DNA from 3 places in the Novosphingobium sp. CECT 9465 genome. Region 1 is predicted to be linked to each of the others. Evidence: riboswitches for the same ligand, from Rfam matches in the RefSeq annotation. Region 1 holds a riboswitch; each other region holds the start of a gene.

Region 1 (4,729 bases):
CCGAGGTATTGATGCTGTGGCGCGGACGCCGTACCAGATCGAGACCCGTGGCCACGTTGGTTGCTTCGACATAGCCATAATTGGCCTGCACCCGCAGCGCATCGACCGGCTTCAGCGTCAGGGCAAATTCAAGGCCCTGCGCCCGCGCCTTGGCAACATTGTCATACGTGCCGAATGGACGATTGGTGCAGATCCCGGTCAGCACCGTACAACCCACGAAGCCGATCAGGTTGCGCGTATCGCGGTGGAACCATGTGGCGCCCACCTCTATCCTGCCACCCAGCAACTTCTGGGTAACGCCTGCATCCCACCCTTGCGAGGATTCGGGAACCAGAGCGGTATTGCCATATTCGCTGAACAGCTGGAACAGCGATGGGGTCTTGAAGCCCTCGCCATAGCTGGCGCGCAGGGTGGTGCTGCCTTCGTTCGGGGTGAACACGCCGCCTGCGGAGAATGTCGTCTTGCCGCCAAAGGTATCGTGATCGTCATGGCGCAGGCCCGCGCTGAAGGTGAGACCGGTCACCGGCCTGGCGCTGAGCTGTCCATAGACGCTGTTGATCCGCGCTTCGGCAAGCGAGAACGGGCTGCCATAGCTTGATGTGCGGAAGCTGGCTTTTTCGGTTTCAGCCCCGAAGGTTGCGCCAACTGTATCGATGAGATCGACGTTGCCCTGATATTCGAAGCGTTCGTTGCGGCCCTTGGCGTTGAAGGTTTCCAGTTCCGTGCCGCCGGTCAGATCGGTATTGCGGCGGCGCGTATCGGTCAGCGTATAGGCGATACGGTTGCGGAAACGGCCATCGAACAGCGCGGCGTTAAGCCCGGCGTAACCCACCAGTTCCCTGGTCCGGGCAAATTCGGGCGTATCGCCAAAGCTGAATGTGGGTGCCGGGAAGCCATCGACCCCCACCTTGCCATCGGAATACCAGCTGCGCAGATCGATCGAAATCGCATCGGACAAAGCGATGGCGAACTTCGCGTTCGCACCGAAGTTGCGATAGCCATCGCGCTCCTTGCCGCCGCGCGTTTCGTTGAAAGTCGAAAAGCCGTCCGTGCGCAGATAGCCAGCGCCGACGCTTGCCGAAACCGGGCCGAACTTGCCCGACACATTGCCAACCACGCGCGCCGTATCGCGCCAGCCATATTCGCCAGAGGCGTTCACCGTCAGGTCTTCGGTGGGCGTACGCGTGACGATGTTCACCACGCCGCCGATGGCCTGGCTGCCCCACAGCACCGACTGCGACCCGCGAACCACTTCGATCCGTTCGATATTGCCGGTCAGCAGGTTACCGAAGTTGAAGCCGCCGCCCGGTGTCGAGGGATCGTTGAGCTTGACGCCATCGATCAGCGCGACCGTCTGGTCGCTTTCCGCGCCGCGAATGGAGACCGACGTGCTGGTGCCAAGGCCGCCATTGCTGGTGACAGTGATGCCGGGGACAGAGCGGAGCAGATCGGTAACCGCCACCGATTGCCGCGTGGTGATGTCATCAAGCGTGATGACCGTGACCGACTGGGCAACTTCGGATGTGGTTTGCTGGGTGCGGTTGGCCGATACGATGATGGTATCAGCATCTTCGGCATGAGCAGCGACGGGAACAGTGGCCACCGACAAGAGCAGGGCCGACTTGAAAACAGACGATTTTGCAACAGACGATTTTGCAACAGACATGGGTTTCCCCCTTTTGAACAACGTCAAAAGAGCCGCACGACAGCGATTACGCGAAGGACACGAAGCCCACCGCATGCGACTCTGGCTTAGTCGTCACGCGAGGGATTCCTCGATCATCACCCGGCACACCCCGTCCGCGTGAAAGAACGACTGTTACGGGCAGGTCTCCTGGCTCTCGGGTCAATGTCGGCCGCTTCACCTTCCCGGTCCGCAAGAACCAGTGGCATAACGAAGCGGCGACTCACCGATCACAGTTGCGGGGGCAGCCCCGGATCATGGCCGATGGCCATTCCCGGATTCCCTATTCATCCCATCGCTGGGAACCTGTAACGGACGCGCCTATGTCGCAGCGCAATATGAAACGCAAGGGGTGGCGGTAATGGGAAAGACGGTTCTTGTATTGGGCGGGGCACGATCGGGCAAAAGCGGCTTTGCCGAACAATTGGGCGATGCCCTTCCCGGCCCGCACATCTACATCGCCACCGCGCAGGCATTTGACGATGAAATGACGCAGCGCATCGCCCGCCACCGTGCCGACCGCGCCGGTCACTGGCAAACAGTCGAATGCCCGCTTGCCCTGTCAGAAGCGATTGCCGCGCATGACGCAAACGACAGCGTGATGCTGGTCGATTGCCTGACCTTGTGGCTGAGCAATCTGATGCTGGGCAATCATGATGTGGCGGCGGCGCGCAGCAATCTGGCGGAGTTGCTACCGGCGGTGCAAGGCACGCTGCTGCTGGTTTCCAACGAAGTGGGGCAAGGGATTGTGCCGGAAAATGCACTTGCCCGCCAGTTCCGTGATGAAGCGGGCTGGCTCAATCAGGCTTTGGCGCGTGTGGCCGACGAGGTGTGGTTCGTGACGGCAGGCATTGCCCAGCGGCTGAAATAGGCAGGTAGTTGTCCTGCGCGAGCGCACCTGCCAGAGACGACAGTCAAGTGCCGGATGGCTGCTTCTGCCCGCGACAGAACCAACCGAGGCACGGGTTGATCGCGCTCAACGTCGCCTTTGCGCCGTTTTCAGAACCTGCCGCGCATCGGCAGGAGTGAACAGACTGTCGCCGTCGCGATCCAGCGCTTGAAAGCGCAAATCTGCGGCACTGGCGAATTCGGATTCGCTGACAACGAAATTGAGATCGCTGTCTGCCGAGGCAACGGGATGGGGTATCGGTAGCAATCCGAACAATTCGAGTCCCTTCGGTCGCTTCGCTTCCAGTTCGCGCAGCTTCTTTTTCAGCTCTTCCACGTCAGGCTTGCCAGCGCGTCGCCCGCCTGCGCCGCCGGCCTCCTTCAAGAGCGACGCGATGGACGGCTGCGTTCGCCCCAATGTGGGCGTATGGATTTCCGGCACGATTTCCTCTTCATACCGCTGCATGTCCACGGCTCCGATCCTGCCATCGCCATCGCCATCCAGTATCCGAAAAAAGCGCTCGGCATCGGCGCGAAATTCAGCGCTGTCCAGCTTTCCATCCTGATTGCGATCAGCCGCGCCGAACCATGTCATGAAAGGACGTTCTTCCGCTCCGGGAGACACGCGAAATGGCTCGCCCATAGGACTGATGAACAATCCGATCTGCTCGCCTTTCGATTTCGCCCCCGCCGCATGAATGCAGACAAACATTGCGATACCACCCAGAACGGTGGTCACGAGCGTCAGGGGCCGCATGCCGATTTCTCCATTGATCGTCCATGCGACTGAATGACGAGCTTTTCGCCAGTGTGAGCGACTGTAACGAAAGGTGTATTTCCCCGCTATGCCTGCCCATCGGTTCTGCGAATGCCAGACGGCCGATGCCGGTCTGGATATCCACCGCGACACATTTCGTAACGATAGGTCACGGTGGCGCAGCACTGCGGTGACCTGCGACCGTCAGGGGCGAAGGGATCAGGGAACCATCGCCAGGAAAACGCCATGCCTGCGGCAAGATCATCGTTATCGTCCCACGCCACAGGCACGAAGTGGCAGACCGCACGGAAAGCATGCTTCGCCGCAACAGTGAGCGTCAGCGCCTTCACGGTGTTTCCGCATGGGGTTCATGCCCAAACACTCAAGGAGGCTCTCCTTGAAGCGTATCGGACCAATCCAACCCTTGCGGCAGCGCGGGCAAACCAAAGGGCGACGGACGAAAGCGTTCCGCTGGCGAAGGCCGATGGGCGCCCGCTATCCGCCGCAGACACAGCCTATACCGAACAGATTCTCCGTACCGGACAACCGGTTCAAGGCACGACCGTGCCCGTCCAGACAACGCCCGCCCGATCGGTGTCCGGCCAGGCATCCGTCACGGTCCCGCTCTACAACGGAGGGGCGATCAGAAATGCGATCAAGGCCGCCGAGGCGCGCGTCGAAGCGGGCCAGAGCGATTTGCGTGCTACGGAAGCGTCGGTCTTTTCACGCGTCGTGGCCGCTTATTGGGATGTGATCCGCGATAGCGAGATTGTCCGGCTGAACGCACAGAACGTCACCACGCTCGAAGTCGGTCTCCAGTCCACGTCGGATCGATATGACGTAGGCGACATCACGCGTACCGATGTTGCCCAATCGCAGTCCAGGCTGGATTCGGCCCGCGCTGATCTGGAGCGGGCCCGTGCGCAGCTGGTGAGTTCGAAAGAGAACTATGTCTCGCTGGTCGGTTCCACACCCGACGATCTGGCACTTCCACCGCCGCTTTCCGGCTTGCCTGCCACGCCTGAAACCGCAGTTGAAACGGCGCTGACCGATAATGCCGACATCGCGGCGGCGCGAAAGGTGGGCACGGCTGCGCGTTATGATGTCCGGTCTGCGCGCGGCGCGGTGATGCCGCGCGTTTCGGCATTCGCCAACGGCAGCTACACCGATTTCCTTGGAAGCGAGGACCAGCGGTTCATTCCAGCCACTACACATAGCGCCGCAGCGGGGCTGACAATCAGCGTCCCCCTGTATCAAGGCGGCAGGCCCGCAGCGGCACAACGCCAGGCCGTCGCCAGAGAAACGGCGGCCATCGAGCAGACAATCGCGGTCGAGCGCGACGTTATCGCCCAGGTTCGTGCATCTTATGCAAGCTGGCGGTCTACCGAAGCCGCCACGGA
Region 2 (4,729 bases), on a different contig from region 1:
TCTAGCGAAATCCCTTGATGGGCGGCGCTGCAGCACGTCTGCGGCGCCATCCTTCGTTTGTATATTCCTCAATCGCCGAGCCAATCATGCACCTCACGAAGTCACTGCCATCCCTGTCTCTGCGCCGACGAATTGGTGCCTTGTTTGCCGGATTGATCGCCGCCAACATTGGGGTCTGGGTCTGGGCATTCAGCCTGTTTCATGCACAGCCGTTAATGCTCGGCACCGCTGTGCTTGCCTGGGGGCTGGGCCTGCGTCACGCGGTTGATGCCGATCATATTGCGGCGATTGACAATGTGACCCGCAAGCTGATGCAGGACGGGCAGCGCCCGGTTTCGGTCGGATTCTGGTTCGCGATCGGGCATTCCGGAATCATTGCCATAGCATCGATCATCATTGCGGTGACGGCCAGCGCGCTGTCGCAGTTCGGCGCCTTCAAGGAAATCGGTGGCGTGATTGCAACCGTGATTTCCGCGCTTTTCCTGTTCACGATCGCCGGCATGAACCTGGTCATCCTGCGCTCTGTCTGGCGGACTTTTGCCCATGTTCGTGCAGGCGGCAGCTATGCCGAGGACGATCTTGATCTGCTATTGGGTGGGCGCGGTCTGCTTTCCAGACTGTTCAGGCCGATGTTCCGCCTCGTGAACAAAAGCTGGCATATGGCCCCGCTGGGGTTTCTGTTCGGGCTTGGGTTCGATACAGCAACCGAAGTTGCCATTCTGGGCATGTCGGCCAGCCAGGCCGCCGATGGCCTGTCGATCGGGACAATCCTGGTCCTGCCCGCCCTGTTCGCGGTCGGTATGGCCCTCATCGATACGGCGGACGGCGTGGTGATGCTGGGCGCTTATGAATGGGCCTTCGTGAAGCCGATCCGCAAGCTCTACTACAACATCACCATCACCCTGATCTCGGCCATCGTGGCGATTGTCATTGGTGGAATCGAAACGCTGGCCCTGATTGGCGACAAGCTGGCCCTTACGGGTGCGCCATGGCGGATCGCCATTGAACTGGGTGAAAATTTCAATGGTCTGGGCTTCGCCATCATCGGTCTTTTCGTGTTCTGCTGGCTGGCGAGTTACGCGATCTATCGATGGAAGCGGTTCGATGAAATCGAGGTTTCGGTCGGTGCCTGACCGTCCACGTTGCGTGAAGCAACATCATCAATTGGCTTGGCTGGCATTTTCGTCTAGAGCGCGCGGTGAAGGATCGGGGTAACCCGCCCTTCAATGATCGCGCCGGTGCCCCGCAAGGGGCTTAATCGGGAATGCGGTGCGGGAGCGTGCTCCCAAATCCGTGGCTGTCCCTGCAACTGTAAGCGGATAGCGCGATGCACATGCTCCTGAATTCAGGAGCAGCCACTGGGCAGCGCGCAAGCGCCAAGTCTGGGAAGGCGTGCATCAAGCTGTGACCCGCGAGCCAGGAGACCTGCCGGCGCACCGGTCGCTCTTGCCTGATCCAGGGGATGGTCACGGCACGGTAACTCTCCGTCTGAGCGACGAAGCTGTGTGGCTGGGGCTGCACGGGTTGCGTGGTTACGGGTGCTTTGTCGCGCCCGCCCGTCGTCGCGCGCCGACCGGACTTGTCCGGCAAGCCCCGCCGTGTCTCGCTCTGGCGCGCGGGGAAGTTACTATGCCAGACCTGTCCAAGGCGTCCCTGTCCAAGGTGCCGGTCACCATCATCACGGGCTTTCTGGGCGCGGGGAAAACCACGCTCATCAGCCACCTGATCCACAATGCCGGTGGCCGCAGGCTGGCCGTGGTGGTCAACGAATTCGGTTCTCTGGGTGTGGATGGCGAGATTCTGCAGTCCTGCGCCATTCCTGATTGCCCGGCGGAAAACATCGTAGAGCTGGCCAATGGCTGCATCTGCTGCACCGTGGCGGACGATTTCATCCCGACGGTGGAAAAGCTGCTGGCGCTTGATCCGCGCCCCGATCACATCCTGATCGAGACATCGGGTCTGGCGTTGCCAAAGCCGCTGCTCAAGGCGTTCGACTGGCCTGCGATCCGCAGCCGGATCACCGTGGACGGCGTGCTGGCGCTGGCCGATGCCGAAGCGGTCGCGGCAGGCCGGTTCGCGCCCGATGTGGCAGCGCTTGACGCCCAGCGCGCCGCCGATCCGAGCATCGATCACGAGACGCCGCTGTCGGAAGTGTTCGAGGATCAGCTGGCCTGCGCCGACATGATCCTGCTGACCAAGGTCGATCTGGCCGGACCCCAAGGCGTAGCCGCCGCGCGCGCGATCATTGCGGCAGAGCTTAGTCGCCCGGTTCCGGTGATAGAACTGACCGAAGGCGTGGTCGATCCGCGTGTGATCCTGGGGCTTGATGCCGCAGCCGAGGACGACATCGCCGCGCGCCCATCGCACCATGATGGTGAGGATGATCACGAACACGACGACTTTGACAGCACCGTTATCGAATGGGGCGAGATCGCCGATCCGGCGGCGCTGGTCGCGCGGATCGAGACGCTGGCCCGCGATCACCATATCCTGCGCGTAAAGGGCTATGCCGCCGTTGCGGGAAAGCCGATGCGGCTGCTGGTGCAGGCGGTGGGCGCGCGGGTGCGGCACCAGTACGATCGCCCGTGGCGCCCTGACGAGCCGCGCCGCACCACGCTGGTCGCCATTGCCGAGCACGATCACGTCGACGCCGATGCCATTCGCGCGGTGCTGCTGGCGTAAGGCGCGGGCCATGCACGTCATTTTCCGCGAAACGCACGGGATGGAGGAAACCGCCGTCCCGCAGGATCTGGGGCAAGAGCCCGCGGATCTTGTGGTCCTGTCCTTTTCGGACAGCGATCTGGGGGCGTTCGCGGCGGCATGGCATCAGGCCCGTGCAGACGATGCGACATTTCCTTCGCTGCGGCTCGCCAATCTGGCGGCGCTGATGCATCCGCTGTCGGTCGACACGTATGCCGAGCGGACGCTGTCGGGCGCAAAGGCGATCCTGATCCGGCTGATCGGCGGCACGCCCTATTGGAGCTACGGGCTGCAACAGGTCGAGGCGCTGGCCCGGTCGCGCGGGATCGTGCTGGCCGTGCTGCCCGGCGACGGCTTTGAGGATGCGCGGCTGGATGCGGCCTCGACCGTGCCGGTGACCGCGTTGCGCGAACTTGCGCAGTGGTGCGATGCTGGCGGTGCAAGGGCGGCGCAGGCGGCGCTTGCCGCGCTGTCGCAGCTGGCGGGGCTGATTGATGCCCCCGCCCGGACATTCGATCCGCTGCTGATGGCGGGAGGCTGGCATCCCGGCCGGGGCGTGATCGATCTTGAAGCCTTTGCGCGCGATCCCGCAAGGCCGCTGGTCCTGATCGTGTTCTATCGTTCTTACCTGACCGCCCACGATCTGGACCCGTTTGCCGCCCTGCATACCGCGTTCGAGCAGCGCGGTTTCGATGCATTGTCGATCTTCGTCCCCTCGCTGAAAGCCCCGCAGGTGCGCGAACAGGTGGACCGCTGGGTGCGCGGGCTTGGCCCGGCAGCGATCATCAACGCTACCGCTTTTTCCGCGCGGGGCGATGACGGCGCCACCCCGCTTGATGGCGCGGGCGTTCCCGTGTTTCAGCTGGCGCTGGCCACGTCCGGGCGCGCGGGATGGGCAGCGGCTTCGCGCGGGCTTTCCCCGGCAGACCTTGCCATGCACGTGGTCTTGCCCGAAATTGACGGGCGGGTGTTTGCAGGCGTCGCCAGCTTCAAGGAGGCGGGGACGCGCGATCCCGCGCTTGGCTTTGCCCGCACCATCCATCGCGCCGATGCAGGCCGGGTTGGGGCGATCACCGCGCGGGTGGCGGGCTGGATCGCACTTGCCCAAACGCCGGTTGCAGAACGGCGGGTTGCGCTGGTCCTGTCTACTTATCCCGGCAAGACATACCAGATGGCCCACGCCGTGGGGCTGGATGCGCTGGCTTCTGCCGAGGCGATCCTGGCCGATCTGGCCGAGGCGGGATATGCCACTGACGCGCAGGCCGGACTGGCAGCGCTCCTTCAATGCACACATCAGCACTGGCCGATGGCAGAGTACCGCAAGGCTTTGGCAGCACTGCCCGATACCCTGCGCGCTGAACTTTTCGCCGCATGGGGCGAGCCGGAAGCCGATGCTGCCGCCGCCGATGGCGCGTTCCGTTTTGCCGCGCTGCCCATCGGCAACGCGCTGGTAGCCTTGCAGCCCGAACGCGGCGAACGCGCCCATCGCGACGGCGACTATCACGACCTGTCCCGCTGCCCGCGCCATGGCTATGTGGCGTTCTACCTGTGGCTGCGCCAGCGAAGCGTGGACGCGCTGGTGCATATCGGCGCACATGGCACACTGGAATGGCTGCCGGGCAAATCAGTCGCGCTGTCCGATGCTTGCTGGCCCGAGGCGCTGACCGGCGCGATGCCGGTGATCTATCCGTTCATCGTCAACGATCCCGGCGAAGCGGCGCAGGCCAAGCGCCGGATCAGCGCGGTTACGATCGGGCACGTTCCCCCGCCACTGGTGCAAACGCAAAGCGGTGCGGGGCTGGCCCGGATCGAGGCGCTGCTGGATGAATTCTCCAACGCTGGCGGGCTGGACCCGGCCCGCCGCGACCGTCTGCAAGTGAACATCCGCGACGAAGCGCGCGTGCTGGGACTTGAGGCGGAACTGGGCCTTGATGACGCGGCCACGCTGGTCGAGGCGATCACCCGGATCGACCGCTTCGTTTGCGATGTAAAGGACAGCCAGTTCGGTGACGGGCTGCATGTGTTCGGG
Region 3 (4,729 bases), on a different contig from region 1:
CGTGCACGCACGGAATAGTGATAATAGTCCCCGCGAAGACCACCTGTCACACGCAGTCCCGCCAAGGGTTTCCAAGCGACTTCGCCGTAGAGCGCGGAAGACAATTCCCCGACCCGAAAGTGCCCGAGAGATTCAAGAAATGCGCGGGCAGCCGTTCGATCGACACCAACATTCCCGACGGCGTCGTATCTGTTTTCGGTGCCAAGGCTCACAGCCAGACTGTCAGCGATTTCCCAATGTTTTTGTGCGGACAGCCCGAGGACCCAACGCCGGTCGAACTGCTTGATCTGCGCGCTTGTGCCATCCGGATCGGTGTAAGTGGGGTTCGAGAACATCGACCAGTCGTAAAACTGGGCATAGACATTGGCGCGCCATGTCGGTTGCTTGACCGCGATGTTAGCCACCAGGCGCGTCGTCTCACCCCGCGCGGAAGGATCTGGAGAGCAGAACACATCCGCACACAACGCCGTGCCGATAATGCGCTCGGGGATTTGCTCGGTTGGGTGCCATGTCGCCCGGTAGGCATGGAGAGATGCCTCCAATGTGCCCGCACCGGTCGGCATGCTATATTTCGCGAACCCCGAGTAATGGCGCAGACGTTCAGGTTCCTGCCACGGTCCGTCATAGGCCTTGGCCTGGGCGACAAGCGTGAGGTCTCCGCCGCCCAGGTCGTGCAATGTTCCACCCGCAGCGACGCGGCGCCAACCATATGAACCAGTCTCGGCCGATGCCCATGGCCGGTCATAACCCTTGATGGTCGTCATATAGGCTGCTCCCGCCAGAGCGAAATCACCGCCATCGGCGCGGTAGGGCCCTTTACGAAAATCCTCCCGGCCCACGATCTCCGGAATGAGGCCGTTGAGGTCGAGATAGCCATGACCATGTCCGTGGGTACGAAAGTTCATCTGCACATCATCGATATAGGTACTGAAGTCAGACCCATGGTCGAGGTTGAAACCGCGCAGGAAATACTGGTTGGCTTTGCCGCTCCCAGAATGCTGGGCTGCAACCAGCCCGGGCACCGCTTCCAGCAGTTCGGCCACGCGGAGAAGAGGCCGCACGAGGAGATCGGCCCCTCCGACGCTTCCTTCGCTCGCTGATTTGGCAGTGCCGATCATGGCCTCACCGCGACCGAAAACCACAATGTCGTTACCCGCCACGACTGCATCCGCGCTTGTTTGCGATGCCTTTTCAGAGGTTTCGGCAAATGCCGGTTTTCCGATACAGATCAGCGCAAGGGCGCTGCTGGTAGTAATGGTCTTGATCACTAAATAGTCCCCCGGCGTCTTGCGACGTGGCCGGGGCAAACCCGCGCGAACGGGCGACACGCGCGGCGGCCGGACGCCATGGGCGGCCGACGCACGTCTCCGATGCGGCCCCAGCCGCTCGTTCGTCGCTCAGACGGAGTTCACCGTGCCGCAGCCATCCTCTGGACCAAGGCAAGAGCGACCAGACGCCGGCAGGTCTCCTGGCTCACGGGTCACAGCTTGATGCACGCCTTCCCAGACCTCGCATGATTTAGCGTCCGGCCCAGTGGCTGCCCCTTCCAAGAGGAGCGATGTACATCGCGCTATCCGCTTACAGTTGCAGAGACAGCCGCGGATTTGGAAGCAAGCTTCCGCACCGCATTCCCGATTAAGCCCCTTTCGGGGGCACCGGCGCGATCAATGAAAGGCGGACTAGTCTGCCCGTCGATACCTCACCTAACTGAAGTGATCGGAAAAGCCAATAACGCTTGGAGCAGGGATTGAATCAACGATTACTGCATCCCGCGCCACCATTGCCATTGGCACGGCCAGAGCGCACCAACCGCGCGCACTCGATTTGAATGGCGGGTTTTCACTGAACCTATCGTTGGCCATCGGACTCCTGTACGACCGGAAGTGGTCGCCTGCTGCCCCTGCAATCGCCGCCTACAAGGTGGCAAATGCAGCCCTATATTCGGTCATTCCGAGGTCATTTCAATCGCATCAAAACCCGCTGGTCAGTGGATTGCCGTCTAAGAATTTGATGGCAGGCACTGACCAGATTGTTGCCTAGCCCCTTTTGCTCTGCTGATCTCGATTGCCGATGTTCGCTAAATGTTCCAGAATGGTTGCGTCTGATTCCCTCGCAAAAGGCCCTTACGGCTGTGACAAAGCTTTACCTCGATTTCGACAGCTTCTTCGCATCGGCCGAGCAACATTTTAATCCAGTCCTGCGTGGGAAGCCGGTTGGTGTAGTACCGCTAGATGTCCGGCACACTGGTTGCATTGCAATCAGCCGCGAAGCGAAGCGGGCGGGGGTCCCCTCTGGTGCTTCGGTAAGCGAAGCCAGAGCGATCGTGCCAGAGATGATTTTCATCGTAGCACGGCCTGATGCGTACGTTCGGCTCCATCACCGTATCCTCGCTGTAATCGAGGGCTGCCTGCCGATCGAAAAAGAGCGCTCGATCGACGAACTGGTATGCAACTTGGTTGCATCAGAAGTAAGCGCCGACGGAAGGCGGCGTTGACGTAAGTCTATTTGGCCTTCCGCGGGCGCGGCGCCCATTTCTTTGCCAGCGCTGCTAAGCGGTTATGGATCATGTCGATGTCGGGCTGAGCATCGGTATCATGGTCGTCCCCCAGGGCTTCCAACGCCTCTTCATGGTATTCATGTGTCGGATCGGCCAGGGCTTCCAGCTTCTCGGCATAGCCCCAAGGTCCGCCTGAGTCCTCTGGCGGTCGCATGCCGGTGGCTGCGAGCAGGCGAGGATAGCTGCCTTGGGGCTCGGCCGGAGCGATGCCCTGGATTTTGACGCTGTGCTCCCAGGCATCACCGAAGTCGTATAGGTATCGGAAGGACTTGCCCCGCATTCCCTCTAGAGCCTGACCCAGGGTCGCCTTGCGGGCATCGAGCGGACCGCCAAAGCCATATTCGGGATCCGGGATGCCGAAGCCGGTACGGCCGAAGGTCAACTCCCACAGATGACTGTCCGTCCACGCCAATGCCGCCTGGAAGACGCTGTGAAGACGGTCAAGCCTGATACCCAGCGGCACTTCGATCATGCGGCTGACGGCCGGGGTCACGTCGTCCAGGGTGATTGTCATCCGCACGATGAAGGCGTTGCTCAAGCAGCATACTCCAGGTTCTGGACCTCTCTCGCCGCCTGCCAGTGCCATTGCAGCAATTCGTCGATCCGGTTGATCGGGTGGTTGCCGATACGCGCGATAACGTCGGTAAACCAAGCTTCGGGTTCCACGCCGTTCAGGCGGCATGTTTCGACAAGCGAGTAAAACAGGGCCGAAGCATCTCCGCCCTTGGTCGAACCGACGAACATCCAGTTGCGCCGACCAAGTGCAATGCCGCGCAAGGCATTCTCGACCAGGTTGTTGCTGATCTCGAGCAGGCCATCGTCGCAATAGCGGATCATCGCCGCCCACCGGTTGAGCGGATAACGGCAAGCCTTCGCCAATGCGCTGTCCGAAGACAGCCCGCGCATCTGTGCTTCGAGCCAGGGCCGTAAGGCAGCCAGTTGCGGTGCGGCCAGCTGCTTGCGGACCCGCCGTCGTGCATCAGGTGGTGCGCCCTTGATGTCGCGCTCGATCGCGAACAGCTCGCCTATCCTCACGACGGCCTCGGCCGCGACCGGCGACGGGTTCTTTTCCAGAATGTCGGTAAACTTGCGCCGCGCATGTGCCCAGCAACCCACCTCGGTCACGTTGCGTGGGGCCTTCGTCTTCGGGTCGCGATACAGCGCGTTGTAGCCGGCATAGCCATCCGCTTGGAGATATCCCTGATACCCGGCGAGATGGGCTGCGGGATGCTCGCCGCCGCGGCCGGTGGTGAAGCGGAACGCCACAGCAGGCGGGCTCATGTCACCACTCGAACGACCATCGCGCAGATACACCCAGAAGTAGGCTGTGTGGCTGCCGTTCTCACCCATGAGCAATGTAACCGGGGTCTCGTCACCATGGATCTTGGGAGCCTGGAGGACGTAGGCGAGCAAGCGTTCTGCGAGCGGGGCCATCAACCAAGCCAGCTTGCGGGACCAACGCCCCATTACATCGCGATCAATGTCCACGCCCTGGCGCCGCAAGATCACCGACTGGCGGTGCCAGGGTTGATGATCCACGAAGCGGCTGACGACCAGATGCGCAAGCAGCGCGCTGCTCGCCATGACCTTGGGCAACGGCAGATCGATGGCGGGAGTCTGTCGGATCGTCTCGCAGGCCCGGTAGGCGATACGAGGACGAACATGGCGCAGGACGCGGAAGCGGGCCGGCACATAATCCAGAACTTCGGTGACGTCTTCGCAGATGACAGTTTCCATGCCACCGCAGCCACAGGGCTCTGGGCGATGTTCCGTCGTCAGGCGCGGGACGTGCGCCGGGATCGGCATCCGGGCTCCAGCCTTGCGTGCCGATTTCAGCTTTGACGCTGCGGCTACGTCGTCATTGGCCGGCTCCGGGGCCTCGACCTCGTCGAACATCAGGCGCAGTTGCGCGATATCCATCTTTTCGGAGCTGCGACCGAACTGGACGCGCAGCAGTCGGGCAAGGCGATGCTCCAGCTTTTCGATCGTCAGGCTTTGGGTCTTGACGGTATGCTTTGCCGCCTTCAGCTCGGTCCGCTCTACCTTCATGGCTTCGGCCATCTCCCGCAGCATTTTCTGCAGGAGAACCGGGTCTGTGGGAAGGCGATCAAGGTCGAACCGCATGCCCGGAACTATAGCGAAAATGCCTTCCCGATCCTACCTAAAACCGCA

The links. A riboswitch is a leader RNA that binds a small molecule or an ion and turns the genes downstream of it on or off. The one in region 1 is predicted to bind cobalamin.
Region 2: it holds a riboswitch for cobalamin, as region 1 does, so the genes downstream of both, cobW (cobalamin biosynthesis protein CobW) here and LUA85_RS01185 (TonB-dependent siderophore receptor) in region 1, are expected to answer to the same signal.
Region 3: it holds a riboswitch for cobalamin, as region 1 does, so the genes downstream of both, LUA85_RS18465 (TonB-dependent receptor) here and LUA85_RS01185 (TonB-dependent siderophore receptor) in region 1, are expected to answer to the same signal.

What each region holds. Positions count from the first base shown of each region.
Region 1 covers NZ_CAKLBX010000001.1:245,275-250,003, reverse strand. The annotation lists gene LUA85_RS01185 (TonB-dependent siderophore receptor) at 1-1,603, opposite strand, end outside; cobalamin riboswitch at 1,807-2,009, opposite strand; gene cobU (bifunctional adenosylcobinamide kinase/adenosylcobinamide-phosphate guanylyltransferase) at 2,046-2,555, shown strand; gene LUA85_RS01175 (hypothetical protein) at 2,661-3,515, opposite strand; gene LUA85_RS01170 (TolC family outer membrane protein) at 3,576-4,729, shown strand, end outside.
Region 2 covers NZ_CAKLBX010000002.1:35,520-40,248, forward strand. The annotation lists gene LUA85_RS18465 (TonB-dependent receptor) at 1-5, shown strand, start outside; gene LUA85_RS18470 (HoxN/HupN/NixA family nickel/cobalt transporter) at 87-1,133, shown strand; cobalamin riboswitch at 1,220-1,448, shown strand; gene cobW (cobalamin biosynthesis protein CobW) at 1,630-2,682, shown strand; gene cobN (cobaltochelatase subunit CobN) at 2,693-4,729, shown strand, end outside.
Region 3 covers NZ_CAKLBX010000002.1:30,027-34,755, reverse strand. The annotation lists gene LUA85_RS18465 (TonB-dependent receptor) at 1-1,268, opposite strand, end outside; cobalamin riboswitch at 1,441-1,675, opposite strand; gene LUA85_RS18460 (hypothetical protein) at 2,132-2,494, shown strand; gene LUA85_RS18455 (plasmid pRiA4b ORF-3 family protein) at 2,502-3,095, opposite strand; gene LUA85_RS18450 (IS66 family transposase) at 3,092-4,681, opposite strand.